2 linked regions of the Mesorhizobium onobrychidis genome follow. The protein of the gene in region 1 interacts with the protein of each later gene in a pairwise test. Links are inferred from orthologs where the notes say so. Each region holds a gene or a part of one and is shown on either strand. Other genes may lie near its edges. The genes, in order: recR and recO.

Region 1 (9,031 bases):
CCGGGCAAAGCCGCTTGTAGCCGCCGGCCCGCATTTCGGCTTCAGCGCCGCATTTGCTGCAGAAGCGGTGGCTGGCATGCCAGGCGAGCAGCGCTGCTCCTTGCGCCATCGCGCCGGCCGCCGCCTCGTCGATCAGCCCCTGCATATAGACCGAGCGATAGTCGATGGCCTTGATGGTTTCGGGCAGGTGTTCGGGGTCGATGCCGGCCGGCACCGCGAGCACCGGGCCGCTGTCGGAAAAACCGAGCAGGACGCCATGGTCGAGCGACAGCTCGAGCGGCTGGCTTTCCTCGGCGCCGAACCAGGGGTCGAAGCCGCCATCTTTGAGCTTGAGATAGAGCCGCCCGCCATGCATCAGCAAAAGCCTGGCTGAGGGATCGGCGAGTGCCTTTTCGACGGAATCGTCGGCGCGGTTTTCCGATTGCCGGTCGATCATGTTGCCGGCGAAGCCGACGAACTGGCTCGGCTCACGCAAGGGCGCGTCAAACAGGCGGAAGCTCATGGGGACTCAACTTCAGGATGGACACGGGACAGGCTTATAGCGCCGCCTTTATCTTCTGCGCAAACCGGCGGAGGTCCGACCGCTGGTAGGGCTCGCGCATGCCGTGCCCCCACACCGGGCCCGGCCAGCCGGGATCGCCTTCCGAGCGCGCGATGACATGGACATGCAACTGACGCACGATGTTGCCGAGTGCGCCGGTGTTGATCTTGGTGCAACCGGTCACCGTCTTCAGCGCCTGCGCCACCATGTTGGTCTCGAACGTCAGCATCGCCTGGTCGAGCGGCGTCAAATCGTGGATTTCCTCCGCGCCCGGCCGCTGCGGCACCAGAAGCAGCCACGGCCAGCGGCGGTCGTTCATCACCCGCAACTCGCACAGGCCGAGCCACATCAACTGCTCGCTGTCCGCCTCCAGACGAGCATCCAGCGTGAATCCGGCCTCGAGGCCCGGCAGCATCGGCGTTTCCTTCACTTTTGTAGTGTTTTTTAGACTTTTGAACGCTAGAGCGGCTGCCGGTGGCCCGCAAGAGGCGGCAAGCGAATCATTGCTTTGTGACGGCAGTTATGCTAACGGTTTGGCTATGGTGCTGATTTGCGCCAATGACCCGCCCCGAGGCGGGTTTTTTGTTTCAGCTTTCGGCGCCACTCCCGGCTGATTGATCCTGCGCCCTTGCATTTCATCGCCGAATTGCCGATATGGAAAGCGGGAGGTTGGTGGTGGACGGTCCACTCGCCAACCGGGTCAGGTCCGGAAGGAAGCAGCCCTAACGAGCCCGGAACGGGTCATTGTTCCAGCCTCCCACCTCTTCGCCTTTCTCCCGCGACATTGACGGCGCCAAGCCCTGCGGGCGAAACTATGCGCAGGAATCGGCCGCCTGCAGGCGCGGCCCTTGGAGCTTTACGGGCGAATGAGCGAAGCCGGAAATTCGGGAACGGAAAAGGCCGCCGCCTATCGCGTTCTGGCGCGCAAATACCGTCCTGCGAATTTCTCCGAACTGATCGGCCAGGAGCCGATGGTCCGCACCCTCACCAATGCTTTCGCCACCGGCCGGATAGCCCAAGCCTGGATGCTGACTGGCGTGCGCGGTGTCGGCAAGACGACGACGGCGCGCATCCTGGCGCGGGCGCTCAATTACAAGACCGCGACTGTCGACCAGCCTTCGGTCGATCTTGCCGTGCTGGGCGAGCATTGCCAGGCGATCATGGAAGGCCGCCATGTCGATGTCATTGAGATGGACGCCGCCTCGCACACTGGCATCGACGACATCAGAGACATCATCGAGCGCGTGCGTTACGCGCCGGTCTCGGCGCGCTACAAGGTCTACATCATCGACGAAGTGCACATGCTCTCGACCCAGGCCTTCAACGGCCTGCTGAAGACGCTGGAAGAGCCACCGCCGCACGTCAAATTCATCTTCGCCACCACCGAAATCCGAAAAGTTCCGATCACCGTCTTGTCGCGCTGCCAGCGCTTCGATCTCAGGCGGATCGATGCCGGCGCGCTGGTCGCGCATCTCTCCTCGATCGCCGGCAAAGAAGGCATTGCCGTCGACGACGACGCGCTGGCGATGATCGCCCGGGCGGCCGAAGGCTCGGCGCGCGATTCGCTGTCCATTCTCGACCAGGCGATCGCCCATGGCAGCGGCGCGGTCAGCGCCGAAGCGGTGCGCGCCATGCTCGGGCTGGCCGACCGCGCCCGTATCGTCGACCTGTTCGAACATGTGATGAAGGGCAATGTGGCGGCCGCTTTGGCCGAGTTCCGTAACCAGTACGATACCGGCGCCGATCCGGCCGCGGTGCTGACCGACCTTGCCGAGTTCAACCACCTCGTCACCCGGCTGCGCTTCGTACCGACGGCCCTCGATGACGCCTCGCTGTCGGAGGACGAGCGCCGGCGCGGCGCCGATTTCGCCAAGACGCTGTCGGTCAGGGTGTTGTCGCGGACCTGGCAGATGCTGTTGAAAGGCATTCCCGAGGTGCAGTCTTCCAACCGGCCGGTCAGTGCCGCCGAAATGGTGCTGATCAGGCTGGCGCACGCCGCCGACCTGCCGACGCTGGACGAGGCATTGAAATCGCTGGAGAGCGGAGCATCGGTGCCCAATGGCGCGCCACGTTCGAATGGTGCGCCCGCAAGCTCTGTCGTCGCAAATCCCGGCCCAGCAAATCCCGGAAATGGCGGCGCCAGCGCTGTGGCGCAGACGCGGATGCCGACGGCCAATGGCGGCGCGCAGACCATGCGGCTTGTCGAACCCGAGCCGATGCCTGCAGCCTTCGGTCCGGCGCCGGAGCCGGTCGCGGATGCGCCGGTGCCGGTGCCGGCGCCGGTGCCGGTGAAGTCGCTGGCCGACATCGTCGCCCTTGCCGATGCCCAGCGCGACATGGCCTTCAAGGTGCTGGTGAAGCGCTGCGTGCGCCTGGTGCGCATCGAGCCGGGCCGTATCGACGTCAGCCTGACCGATGACGCGCCGAAGATGCTGCTCAACGATCTGACCGCCAAATTGCGCGCCTGGACCGGCCGCAGCTGGCTGGTCTCGCTGTCAAAGGAAGAAGGCGGCCAGACGCTGGCCGAGATGGAATCAACCAAACGCGAAAACGCGCTCCTCGATGCCAAGAGCGACCCGACCGTCGCCGCCATCCTGGCGCGTTTTCCCGGCGCCAAGATCATCGACGTGCGCATTCCCGACGCACCGGAAACCGATGCGGTGGAGGCCGAGGTTCCGATCGAGCCGGCCACAGACGAAGACGAAACCTGATATCAATCGTAGAGGACCACGCGATGAAAGATCTTCTCGGCCTGATGGGCAAGGCGAAAGAAATGCAGGCCAAGTTCCAGGCCATGCAGGACGAGATCGCCACGTTGGAAGCCACCGGACAGGCCGGCGGCGGCCTGGTCAGCGTGACGCTGACCGGCAAATTCGAGATGAAGTCCCTGAAAATCGACCCGTCGCTGTTCAAGGAGGACGAGGTCGAGATTCTGGAGGATCTGCTTCTCGCTGCCCACAATGACGCCAGGGCCAAGGTCGAGCAGATGATGCAGGAAAAGACCCAAGCATTGACCGCAGGACTGCCGATACCGCCGGGAATGAAGCTGCCGTTCTAAGGTGTGTTATAGCTATGCCGATCGACTGAGCCCATTGCTCCAGCCTTGGGGAAGCCCCTCCTGTGGAGATCCTAAGATAGGATCCATGCCGTTATAGTGGCCATGGAGTGCCATGCCGCGATCCGGCGGTCGCTTGCTCCACCGTGTCCATTCGGCAACTCCGCACACTTAATAACGCTTTAGCCATCTTTTTGCCTGAAAGTGTCTCATTCTTGCCGCAACCAGGGGCGGGCTGGCGACAGAATTGAGGGGATATCTTTGATCGCGACCCGATGGAAGACGCCGTTGCTGCTCGGCGTCATCACCTCTCCGCTGTTTTTGGCAGCCTGCAGTCAGACCACGCACGGTCTGTCCGTGGCCAGCCTGACCGATACCGTCAGGTCCCGGCCCTACAGCCACACAGCGAAGGACAAGGAGTGCCTCCAGCGCGCGATGTTCTTCGAATCCAACCGGTCGAGCCGTGACGGGATGATTGCCGTCGGCACGGTGGTCATGAACCGGCTGCGCTCCGGCAAGCACGGCAACACCATCTGCCAGGTGGTCGGCGAGCGTGGCCAGTTCGCGCCGGGCGTGATGACACGGCGGATGAATTCGAAGGCGATGCCCGATGTCGAGGAAGCCGCCGAGGCGGTGCTCAAGGGCGAGCGCAAGGCCAAGCTGAAGAACTCGATGTTCTTTCACACCGCCGGCCTGCGTTTCCCCTACAAGAACATGCACTACACCATGGTCGCCGGCGGCAACGCCTTCTACGAAAAGCGCGGCCGGAACTGGAAACCGTTGCCGGACGAGCCCACGGTCGCCATGGCACAGTCCGCACCGCGGACTTCGGCGCGCGCCGCACCAGTGACGCTCGTGGCCTCCGCGGCGCCGGCCGCCAAGGCAGAATTCGCCAAGGCAACATCCACCAACGCAACCTATGTAACCGCGGTCGCATCGCAACCGGCGATCCCCAAGAAGGCGACGCCGGAGAAGGCGACCCTTGTGGCGATGCAACAGCCGATGCAGGAGCCGGACGCGGCCCGTTTCGGCGGCGCCGCCGGTGCGCGACCGGTCACGTCATTCCCGGCGGTGCCGGCTGAGCCGACCATGTCGTTTGAATCGACACCCGAGAACACCGACGCCATTGGCGCGATGATCGCCGGCGAGACACGGCCGCTGGAAGCGTACTGACGGCAGCAGCATCCCTGCGCGTGAACGGGCCGCACGCCGCTGGAGTGTTCCAAAGCGCGCGGAAAAATCCTAAACCGATGCGATGTCGAAGCGAATCGCCGGTCCCGAGATCGAACGCCTGATCCAGCTTCTGGCCAAGGTGCCGGGGCTTGGGCCCCGTTCGGCCAGGCGAGCAGCGCTTCACCTCATCAAGAAGAAGGAGCAGTTGCTGTCGCCTCTGGCCGCCGCCATGAGCGAGGCGGTCGACAAGGTGCGCATCTGCTCGACCTGCGGCAATGTCGATACATCCGACCCCTGCATGATCTGCACCGATCCGCGCCGCGACGCCGGCACGCTTATCGTCGTCGAGGACGTGGCCGACCTGTGGGCGCTGGAGCGGGCGGCCGCCATGAATGTCCGCTATCACGTGCTCGGCGGATCGTTGTCGCCGCTCGACGGCATCGGCCCCGAGCAGCTCAACATCCGCTCGCTGGTCGACCGTGTCGCCGGCGGCGAGGTCAAGGAGGTGATCCTTGCCGTCAATGCCACGGTCGAGGGCCAGACCACCGCGCATTATCTCACCGACCAATTGTCCGGCTTCGACATCAAGGTAACGCGGCTGGCGCATGGCGTGCCGGTCGGCGGCGAGCTCGACTATCTCGACGAAGGCACGCTGGCCGCCGCGCTGCGCTCGCGGACGGCGTTTTGAGGCGGGAGGGGTGCTCTTGAGATGATTGCATTCCGTCGTGCCCCCCTCTGTCCTGCCGGACATCTCCCCCACTTGGGGGGAGATCGGCTGTCATCGAAGGCTTCGCTTATCTTCAACGTTGAAGAGAAGGCGCGGTCAGTGCAGCTGCCAATCTCCCCCCTCGTGGGGGAGATGTCCGGCAGGACAGAGGGGGGCGCGACAGAACGCGGACTTTGCAGGCTGGCCGTCGCTTTTCTCCTCGTCGCACTGACTGCCTTCCTCCTCGCCACCCCCGCCTCAGCCACAAAAATCGACGACCAGTTCCACGCTTGGCTGCAAGCCGATCTCTGGCCCGAAGCCAACGCCAACGGCATCTCCAGAAAAACCTTCGACGCCGCCTTCGACGGCGTCAAACCGAACCTCAAACTGCCCGACCTGGTGATGCCGGGCAAAAAGGCGACGACGCCGCAGAAGCAGCATCAGGCGGAGTTCGGTTCGCCCGGCGCCTATTTTGCCGAAAAGACGGTTCGCGCCGTCACCGCTGGTGGCCGCACGCGCGCAGCGGCCAATGTCAGGACGATCGCCGCGATCGAGAAGCGCTACGGCGTGCCGGGCGAGGTGCTGCTGGCGATCTGGGGCCGCGAGAGCGGTTTTGGCGCGGCGAAGATGCCTTACGACGCCTTCGAAGTGCTGGGCACCAAGGCATTCATGGCGACCAGGAAGGACTTCTTTCGCACCGAGCTTATGGCAGCACTCGAGATCGTCGAGCGCGGGCTGGCCCCGGCTGGGGCGATGAAATCGTCATGGGCAGGCGCGCTTGGCCAGCCGCAGTTCATGCCGAGTTCGTTCCTCAGACATGCCGTCGATTTCGATGGCGACGGTCGGGCCGACATCTGGAACTCGGTGCCGGACACGCTGGCCTCGATCGCCAACTATCTCGTCCACTATGGCTGGGTGAAGGGCCGCGGCTGGGGCTTCGAGGTGACGGTGCCTGAAGCGGTCTCCTGCTCGCTCGAAGGTCCGGACCAGGGCAAGAGGATTTCCGAGTGGGCTGATATGGGCATCGAGCGCGTCGCGGCAAGACCGTTTGCGGCGCGCGAGTTGAGGGCCGAAGGCTTTCTTTTGATGCCGGCCGGGCGCAGCGGTCCAGCCTTCATCGTCACGCCCAATTTCTACGTGCTGAAGCAATACAACACCAGCGATCTCTACGCCCTGTTCATCGGCCACGGCGCCGACCGAATCGCCCATGGCGACAGCAATTTTTCAGGGCGTTGGGGCGCGGTCGGCGGGCTCCAGAGGTCGGATATCGCCGCCTTGCAGCGGGCGCTGGAGGCCGAGGGCTATGACGTCGGCAGCGCCGACGGCCTGCCCGGTTTCAAGACGCGCCGCTCGATCGGCAAATGGCAGGCCAGGGAAGGTCGCGCCGCCACCTGTTTTCCCAACGCCGACCTGGTCACCGCGTTGAAATAGCTGCACTCCGGGTTGTCGCTTCCGGCGGTGGTGGCTGCCTGATCTGGTCCAACAAACAGCTTTGCAAATGCTCGTTGCCGCGCTTGAAAGCGCCGGATATGGTGAGGCGGAACTGGATAAAAGTTGCCCAAGACAACCGGTTCAGGGGGCACCGTTGATTTGGCAAGAGAACGCCACAAGCCTGGGCTGGGAACTCAGGTCAACAAAAACAGGGAACAGTTAAAAATGATGATGGAAAAGTTTGCTCTACGCTCCCGCTTCTTGCTCGCGGGCGCAGCCATGTCCGCGCTGCTTCTGGCCGGTGCGCCTGCCCTTGCCGTCACGCCCGCCGACACGCTGGTCGAGGGTTTGGCGATCGACGACATCATCTCGATGGATCCGGGCGAGGCGTTCGAGTTCTCGACTGCAGAGGTCACCGGCAACACCTACGATCTTCTTGTCCGCCTCGATCTCAGCGATACGTCCAAGGTCAAGGGCGATCTCGCCGAAAGCTGGACTGTCTCCGACGACGGCCTGACCTACACCTTCAGGCTCAAGCCCGGCCTGAAATTTGCCTCGGGCAACCCGATCACCGCAGCTGATGTCGCCTATTCGTTCGAGCGCGCCATCAAGCTCGACAAGAGCCCGGCCTTCATCATCGGGCAGTTCGGCATCAATGGCGACAACGTCACTGAGAAGGCCAAGGCCGTCGATGACACGACGTTCCAGTTCACTGTCGACAAGGCCTATGCGCCGAGCTTCGTCTTGAACTGTCTGTCGGCAACGGTCGCCTCGGTCGTTGACGCCAAGCTGGTCAAGGAACATGTCGCCGCGGTGACGCCGAGTGCCGACTACAAATACGACAATGACTTCGGCAACGCCTGGCTGAAGACCGGCTATGCCGGCTCCGGCGCCTTCAAGCTGCGCGAATGGCGGGCCAACGAGGTCGTCGTCATGGAGCGCAACGACAATTATCACGGCGAAAAGGCCAAGCTTGCCCGCGTCATCTATCGCAACATGAAGGAAAGCTCGGGCCAGCGCCTGGCGCTGGAGGCCGGCGACATCGACGTTGCCCGCAATCTCGAGCCGAACGACCTCGACGCCATCGCCAAGAACGCCGATCTCACCACCACCAGCGCACCAAAGGGCACGGTCTTTTACATCAGCCTCAATCAGAAGAATCCGAACCTCGCCAAGCCCGAGGTTCGCCAGGCCTTTAAATATCTTGTCGACTACGATGCCTTGAGCTCGACTATCCTCAAGGGCATCGGCGAGATCCACCAGACCTTCCTGCCGAAAGGCGTGCTCGGGGAACTGGACGAGAATCCGTTCAAATTCGATGTCGCCAAGGCCAAGGAACTGCTTGCCAAGGCCGGCCTCGCCGACGGCTTCAGTGTCACCATGGACGTGCGCAGCAGACAGCCGGAGACAGGCATGGCCGAATCGATCCAGCAGACGCTGGGACAGGCCGGCATCAAGCTGGAGATTATCCCCGGCGACGGCAAGCAGACGCTGACCAAATACCGCGCCCGCAATCACGACATCTATATCGGCCAGTGGGGCCAGGACTATTTCGATCCGAACTCCAACGCCCAGACCTTTGCCAGCAACCCGGATAATTCGGATGAAGGCAAGACCAAGACGCTCGCCTGGCGCAACGCCTGGGACATTCCGGACTTGACCAAGGAAACGGAAGCGGCCCTGCTCGAGAAGGATTCGGCCAAGCGCGCCGCAATGTACCAGGATCTGCAGAAGAAGGTCCTCGAAACCAGTCCTTTCATCATCATCCACCAGCAGCTGGAAGTGGCCGGCCTGCGCAAGAACCTCAAGGGCTTTGCGCTCGGCCCGAGCTTCGACACCAATTTCGTCGGTCAGATCTCCAAGGAGTGATTCCCGCGGACGCGCCGCATGAGCACTGTTGAAAGCGAAGCGACGGCAGGGCGCGGTAGCGCCCGTGCTGTCGCTGTCGCGTCGTCGATCGCCCGCTTCCTGGTCATCGCGATAACCACCTATCTCGGTCTTCTCGCGGTGACCTTCTTCATCGGCCGGGTGATCCCCATTGACCCGGTGCTGGCGGTGCTCGGCGACCGGGCGCCGGCCAATGTCGTCGAGCGCACGCGCCGCGAGATGGGGCTCGACCTGCCGC
Region 2 (6,549 bases), 5.2 Mb from region 1 along the record:
GGCCGGTCGACGTCTATCGCGAGACCTTGCCGAATGGCGTCAGCTATGACACGCTCGACCTGATACCCAACTCGATCGGTGACAACACTCAGGAATTCGACGTGCCGCCCGGCCACTATTTCATGATGGGCGATAACAGAGACAATTCCTCGGACAGCCGCTTCACCGTAGGTTTCGTGCCCGACGACAACTTGGTTGGCCGCGCCAATCTCATCTTCTTCTCGATCGGCGGCAGCGCCAGCCCGCTCGAAATCTGGAAATGGCCGTCGCTGATGCGCGCGTCGCGCCTGCTCCATTTCGTCAATTAGGATCATGGCGGCGACAAAACGGCTGACCGTCGACGCGCTCGCCGAAGCGCTCATGGAGCGCACCGGCCACGCCTTTGCCGACCGCCAGCGCCTGCAGCGCGCGCTGACCCATGCCAGCGCCCGCAGCAACCATGCCGGCATCGACTATCAGCGTTTCGAATTCCTGGGCGACCGCGTCCTCGGACTGGTCGTCGCCGACATGCTGCTGGCGGCGTATCCGGACGCTGCCGAAGGTGAGCTGTCGCTCCGGCTCAACGCGCTGGTCAATGCCGAGGTGCTGGCGGACATCGCCGAGGAGATCGGCCTGCCGGAGTTGATCCGTGCCGGCTCGGACGTACGCGGCCTGGACGGGCGCAAACGCGTCAATCTGCGGGCTGATGCGCTGGAATCGCTGATCGCCGTGCTCTATCTCGACGGCGGGCTGGAGGCGGCCCGCGCCTTCATCCACAAATACTGGCGGCCGCGCTCGCAGGCCATCGGTGCCGCCCGCCGCGATGCCAAGACCGAACTGCAGGAATGGGCGCATCAGGCGGCAGGCGCCGTGCCGGTCTACATAATTGACAGCCGCGAGGGACCGGACCACGATCCGCTATTCACCGTCAGCGTCAAGGTCGGCGCCTATCCGCCGGCGATCGGCAGCGGGCGCTCCAAGCGCGAGGCCGAGCAAGCCGCGGCCACTGCACTGCTGTTGCGCGAAGGCGTCTGGCTCAATAAGGGGAGCGCGGCATGACCGCCACCGATGACGTCCCGCCGGCAACAGAAGCTGCCGTCACACACTCCGGCTTCGTCGCGCTGATCGGCGCGCCCAATGCGGGGAAATCGACGCTGGTCAACCAACTGGTCGGCGCCAAGGTGTCGATCGTCACCCACAAGGTGCAGACGACGCGCGCCATCGTGCGCGGCATCGCCATCCACAACAACACACAGATCGTCTTCGTCGACACGCCGGGCATTTTCAGGCCGAAGCGGCGGTTGGACACGGCGATGGTGACGACCGCCTGGGGTGGCGCCAAGGACGCCGACATCGTGCTGTTGCTGATCGACGCCGAGCGCGGCATCAGGGGCGACGCCGACGCCATCCTCGAACGGCTGAAGGATGTCCGCCAGCCGATGGTGCTGATCCTCAACAAGGTCGACCGGGTCAAGCCGGAGGCGCTGCTGGCCCTGTCCGCGGCAGCGAATGAAAGGGTGCCCTTCAAGCGCACCTTCATGGTCTCGGCGCTAACCGGGTCGGGTTGCAAGGACCTGCTCGACTATCTGGCCGAAACCCTGCCTGCCGGCCCCTGGTATTACCCGGAGGACCAGATCTCCGACCTGCCGATGCGTCAGCTGGCGGCGGAGATCACTCGCGAAAAGCTCTATCTCAGGCTGCATCAGGAACTGCCCTATTCCTCCCATATCGAGACCGAGAAATGGGAAGAGAAGAAGGACGGCTCGGTGCGCATCGACCAGACCATCTATGTCGAACGCGACAGCCAGAAGAAGATCGTGCTCGGCCACAAGGGCGAGACGATCCGTGCCATCGGCCAGGCGGCACGCATGGAGATATCCGGTATCCTCGAACAGAAGGTGCATCTGTTCCTGTTCGTCAAGGTGCGCGAGAACTGGGGCGACGACCCCGAGCGCTATCGCGAGATGGGGCTGGAGTTTCCGCATTAGAGCATGTTCCCGAAAAGTGGGAGCCGGTTTTCGGAAAAGATCATGCTCAAACAAGAAGTCACTATCGATACAGCTCTCGTGAGCCGGTTGGTCGCCACGCAATTTCCCCGATGGAAGGATCTTGCTGTCAGGCCGGTTGCATCGGGCGGATGGGACAACAGGACCTTTCGTCTCGGAGACGATATGCTGGTGAGGCTGCCGAGCGCGGCGGCCTATGCCTTGCAGGTGGAAAAGGAACACCGCTGGTTGCCAAGGCTTGCGCCTCTGCTGCCGCTGCCTGTCCCGGTTCCCTTGGCGATGGGAGCCCCGACCGACAACTATCCCTGGCATTGGTCCGTCTACCGCTGGATCGAAGGCGAGACGGCGACGCTGGAGCGTATTGCCAGCCTGCCGCAATTCGCGGCCAGCCTGGCCCAGTTCCTGGTCGCCCTGCAACGGATCGATCCCGCCGGTGGACCGGCGCCAGGGCAGCACAATTTTTTTCGCGGCGGACCACTGAGCGTCTATGACGGTGAAACCCGGCAGGCAATTGCAGCCCTCGACGGCAGGATCGACACGGGCGCCGCCAGCGCGGTCTGGGAAGCAGCGCTTGCCGCGACATGGTATGGCGCGGCCGTTTGGTTCCACGGTGACGTCAGTTGGGGAAACCTGTTGGTCAGGCAAGGCGCTTTGAGGGCCGTGATCGACTTCGGGACTTCGGGCGTGGGCGATCCGTCGTGCGATCTGGCGATTGCGTGGACGCTCTTCGAAGGGGAAAGCCGAGAGTTGTTTCGCGCGGGTCTTCAGGCCGATGAGGCAACCTGGGCGCGAGGCCGTGGCTGGACGCTATGGAAAGCGCTGATTACGGCCGCCGGCCATATAGACGTCAATCCAATCGAAGTTGAAAAGTCGCGACGCGTGATCGATGAAGTGCTTGCCGATCACCAGCGCGCGGACCGCTACGGAAGGGGCTCACAGAGGGCCTGAAAAACCCCAATCTTGATTTCGCCACCGAAGCGGTGACAAGCTCCGTTCATGGAATGGCGCGACGAGGGAATCATTCTCGGCACCCGCAAGCATGGCGAAACCAGCGCCATTCTTGAGGTCATGACGCGTGCGCATGGCCGCCACCTCGGCCTTGTGCGCGGCGGCCGCTCGCGCAAGCAGCAGCCGGTTCTGCAGCCCGGCAACCGCGTCGACCTGTTGTGGCGGGCGCGGCTCGACGAACACCTTGGCACCTTCCAGGCCGAGGCGATCGAGATGAACGCCGCCCGGCTCATGGACAGCGCCGTCGCCATCTATGGGCTGCAGACCATGGCTGCGCATCTGCGCCTGCTGCCCGAGCGCGACGCCCATGACGGCCTCTACGAGACACTGGCCGTGATGATCGCTCACCTCGACGATACGGACGCCGCCGGCGAGCTGGTAGCGCGCTTCGAACTGCTGATTCTCGACGAACTCGGCTTCGGCCTCGATCTCAGCCAGTGTGCCGCGACCGGCGCCAGGCAAGACCTTGCCTATGTCTCGCCGAAATCCGGGCGCGCCGTGTCGCGCCAGGCAGGCGCGCCATGGCGCGACAAGATGCTGGTGCTCCCCGCATTCCTGCAGCGCGGCTCCGGCCTGCGCGCCGATCCGGCGGCGATCGAGGACGCCTTCCGGCTGACCGGCTTCTTCTTTTCCCGCCATGTCTACGAGCCGCGCGGGATCGAGGCGCCCGGTGCCCGCGCCGGCTTTCTCGCCGCCTTGCGCAAGCACCACGCGGCGGGCAAGGAGATTGGCGCCGAGACCGCCGCCGGAGAAATCATTACATGAGCGAAGTGGAACTTTATCCCGGCCGGGTCTCGCCGCTCGGCCTCGGCACCATTCCGCACGGCGACATCTCTAGATATACCGGCCTGGAATTGCTCCAGCGCATCATCGACAACAAATACCCGGCGCCGCCGATTTCGTTCCAGCTCAGTTTCGACCTGACCGAAGTGTCGGAAGGACGCGCGGTGTTCCGCGGCATGCCGAACGAGCGCTATCTCAACCCGCTGGGTGGCGTGCATGGCGGCTGGGCCGTACGCTGCTGGATTCGGCCCTTGCCTGCGCGGTGCAAACGCTGCTCGACAAGGGCGAGGCCTATATGACGGCGGAGTTCAAGGTGAACCTGACACGGCCGATCACGCCGAAGACCGGCGAGGTGGTGTGCGAGGGCAGGGTGGTGCACAAGGGCCGCACATTGGCGGTTTCGGAAGCAACGCTCAAGGATGCCAACGGCAAGCTGCTGGCTTTTGGTACCGAAACGTGCTCGATCTTTCCGGCTGCCAGTCTGGCGGCGCGCTGACTCGGCTGGCCGTCTGGCCGCCGTATTTGTCAGTAACTACTGGCTTGGTTTGGGGGAACCGCCATGTTCGAAAGCCTGATCGGCCTAGTCGCGATCATCGTGCTGTTCGTCATTATCTCGCGCCAGCAGAGCCGTATCGGCCTGATCGAGCGCGAGCTTGGCGCGCTGCGCAGCCTCGTGCTTTCGGGCGCGCATGTGGCCCCGCCGCAGGCCAAGCCGGTAGAACAGGCCGCAAACGACAGCATGCCAACAGACGCGGCAGTTGCGGCCGTGACCGAAATTGTCCCGTCATCGGCGGGCGAGGCTGAGGAAAAGCCGTCCATAGAGGTTGAAGCCGGGGAGATTGCATCCGGACCGTGGGCTGCGGGCGAAGCGGCGCCGGCTGGATCTGCACCTGCGCAACCGGCCGCCGCGACGGCGAAAGCGACGCAAAAGCCTGACATTGAAACGGCGCTCGGCACCCGATGGGCGGTCTGGGTCGGCGGCATCGCGCTGGCGCTGGGCGGCCTGTTCCTGATCCGCTACACCATCGAGGCCGGCATTTTCGGTCCCGGCGTGCGGCTGAGCATGGCAGCAATGCTCGGGCTGGTGCTGGTCGCCGTCGGCGAGTTCATCCGCCGTACCGGCTTCAAGGTGCCGGTGCAGGGCGTTGCCGGCGCCTACATTCCGGCGATCCTGACGGCGGCCGGCGCCTTCATCCTGTTCGGTACGGTCTATGCCGCGCATGGCGTCTACGGCTTCATCGGGCCGGCGCTCGCCTTCACGCTGCTCGGCGCCATCGGCGTGGCGACGATCGCAGCAGCGCTCGTACACGGCCAGGCGCTTGCCGGCATCGGCCTGCTCGGCGCGGTGGTGACGCCGATGCTGGTCGCTTCGCAGGCGCCTAATCCCTGGGCGCTGTTCGGCTATTTGGCGATCGTGCTCGCCGCCACCGGCGTCATCGCCCGCCTGCGCGACTGGAAATTGCTGATGGCGGCAGCGTTCGTCGGCACCGGCCTCTGGACCATTCTTTACATGACAGATGCGCCGGGCACCAACCTGCCTGTCATCCTCTTCATCAACGCGGTGACCCTGGCCGTGCTCGCCCTCGTCTGGCTCGGCCGTCGCCGCGGCGAAGCACAACCGGCCACGGGCTTCGACGGGCCGTCGATCGCACCTGGCTTCTTCGTCGGTCTTTCGGCGATGTCGCTTTTCGTTGACCCCGCATACGCTGCCGTCGGCGATGCCCTGCCGGGAGCAGCACTTATCGCAGCCCTGGTCGCGGTAGCGCTCTACCGGCCGCTGGCGCTGGCGCTTCTGCACGCCGCAGGGCTGGCGACGGTGCTGGTCTATCTCGGCATCATTCCGCCAACCTCCGTCGCTGCAGACTTTTCAGGTGGCGTTCTCGACGTCGAAGGTCTGCCGGCGGCAGTTGCCGATACGCTGATGCTCAGGATCGGTATCTTTCTTGGACTTATGTTCATCGGCGCCGGATTCTGGGCTGCGCGCAAATTTGCCGCGTCGGCACAAATCCGCGCCGCCTCATGGGCGGCATGGGGCGCTGTCGCGCCGCTGGTCATTCTGTTGGCGCTCTGGTTCACCTTCGGCAATCTCGACCGCGATCTTGTCTACGCGGCGGTTGCAGCCCTTCTGGTGGTGGTCTTCGCCGCCGGCGGCGAGTGGATAGCGCGCGGTGAAGAGCCGCCGCTACAGGGCGGTGCTGCCGTCTCCTTCGCGATTGGCGGGGCAGCAGTCGCCGCCTTGCTGATGATCTACATGGCCTTCGGGTCCGGCTGGACCACCATCCTCCTGGGTGCGGCGGCCATCGTGCCGGCGCTGGCCACCCGCTGGCGCGCCTATCCGGTGCTCGGCTGGATTTCGGTCGGCACGGTCATCGCCGTACTCGGCCGCGTCGCCTTCGATCCGACAATCGTCGGCGCCGAATTCCTGTCGACGACGCCGGTATTCAACTGGCTGCTGCCGGGCTACGGCGTGCCGGCGCTTGCCTTCGGCTTTGCCGCCTGGCAGCTTGCCCGCACCACAAATGGCCGGCCACGCCTAGCCATGGAAGCGGGCGCAGCACTGTTTGCGCTGCTCACGGTTGCCATATTGGTGCGCCACGCCATGCATGGCGGCGCCATCGACACGGGTGCTGTCACGCTCGCCGAGCAGGCGATCTACACGCTGATCGCCATCGGCGCCGGCGCCATCCTGGTCGCCATCGACATGCGCTCGCCAAGCTCGGTGCTGCGCTATGGTTCGCTTGCTGCGGGCGTGGTCTCGGTCGCCTTCATCGTC

Evidence for each region.
Region 2: the proteins of recR (region 1) and recO interact in binary tests that used the Escherichia coli proteins (3 or more experiments, as listed by UniProt). The link is inferred for Mesorhizobium onobrychidis from one-to-one orthologs.

The regions. Positions count from the first base shown.
Region 1 is NZ_CP062229.1:52,107-61,137, reverse strand. Bases 3,933-6,654 are described here. They hold recR (recombination mediator RecR), read left to right. Parts: upstream 3,933-4,851; coding sequence 4,852-5,457; downstream 5,458-6,654. Other genes in these bases: IHQ72_RS00255 (lytic murein transglycosylase), read left to right, coding at 5,629-6,654; IHQ72_RS00265 (cell wall hydrolase), read left to right, coding at 3,933-4,769. In the rest of the region: nudC (NAD(+) diphosphatase), read right to left, coding at 1-502; IHQ72_RS00285 (HIT family protein), read right to left, coding at 537-956; IHQ72_RS00275 (DNA polymerase III subunit gamma/tau), read left to right, coding at 1,408-3,252; IHQ72_RS00270 (YbaB/EbfC family nucleoid-associated protein), read left to right, coding at 3,276-3,599; more of IHQ72_RS00265, read left to right, coding at 3,858-3,932; more of IHQ72_RS00255, read left to right, coding at 6,655-6,906; IHQ72_RS00250 (ABC transporter substrate-binding protein), read left to right, coding at 7,132-8,775; IHQ72_RS00245 (ABC transporter permease), read left to right, coding at 8,794-9,031. UniProt on the Escherichia coli protein: May play a role in DNA repair. It seems to be involved in an RecBC-independent recombinational process of DNA repair. It may act with RecF and RecO.
Region 2 is NZ_CP062229.1:5,278,928-5,285,476, reverse strand. What follows is about bases 2,131-4,869. They hold recO (DNA repair protein RecO), read left to right. Parts: upstream 2,131-2,981; coding sequence 2,982-3,758; downstream 3,759-4,869. Other genes in these bases: IHQ72_RS26330 (DUF2339 domain-containing protein), read left to right, coding at 4,336-4,869; IHQ72_RS26350 (aminoglycoside phosphotransferase family protein), read left to right, coding at 2,131-2,933. Outside these bases: lepB (signal peptidase I), read left to right, coding at 1-308; rnc (ribonuclease III), read left to right, coding at 313-1,038; GTPase Era, read left to right, coding at 1,035-1,967; more of IHQ72_RS26350, read left to right, coding at 2,010-2,130; more of IHQ72_RS26330, read left to right, coding at 4,870-6,549. UniProt on the Escherichia coli protein: Involved in DNA repair and RecF pathway recombination.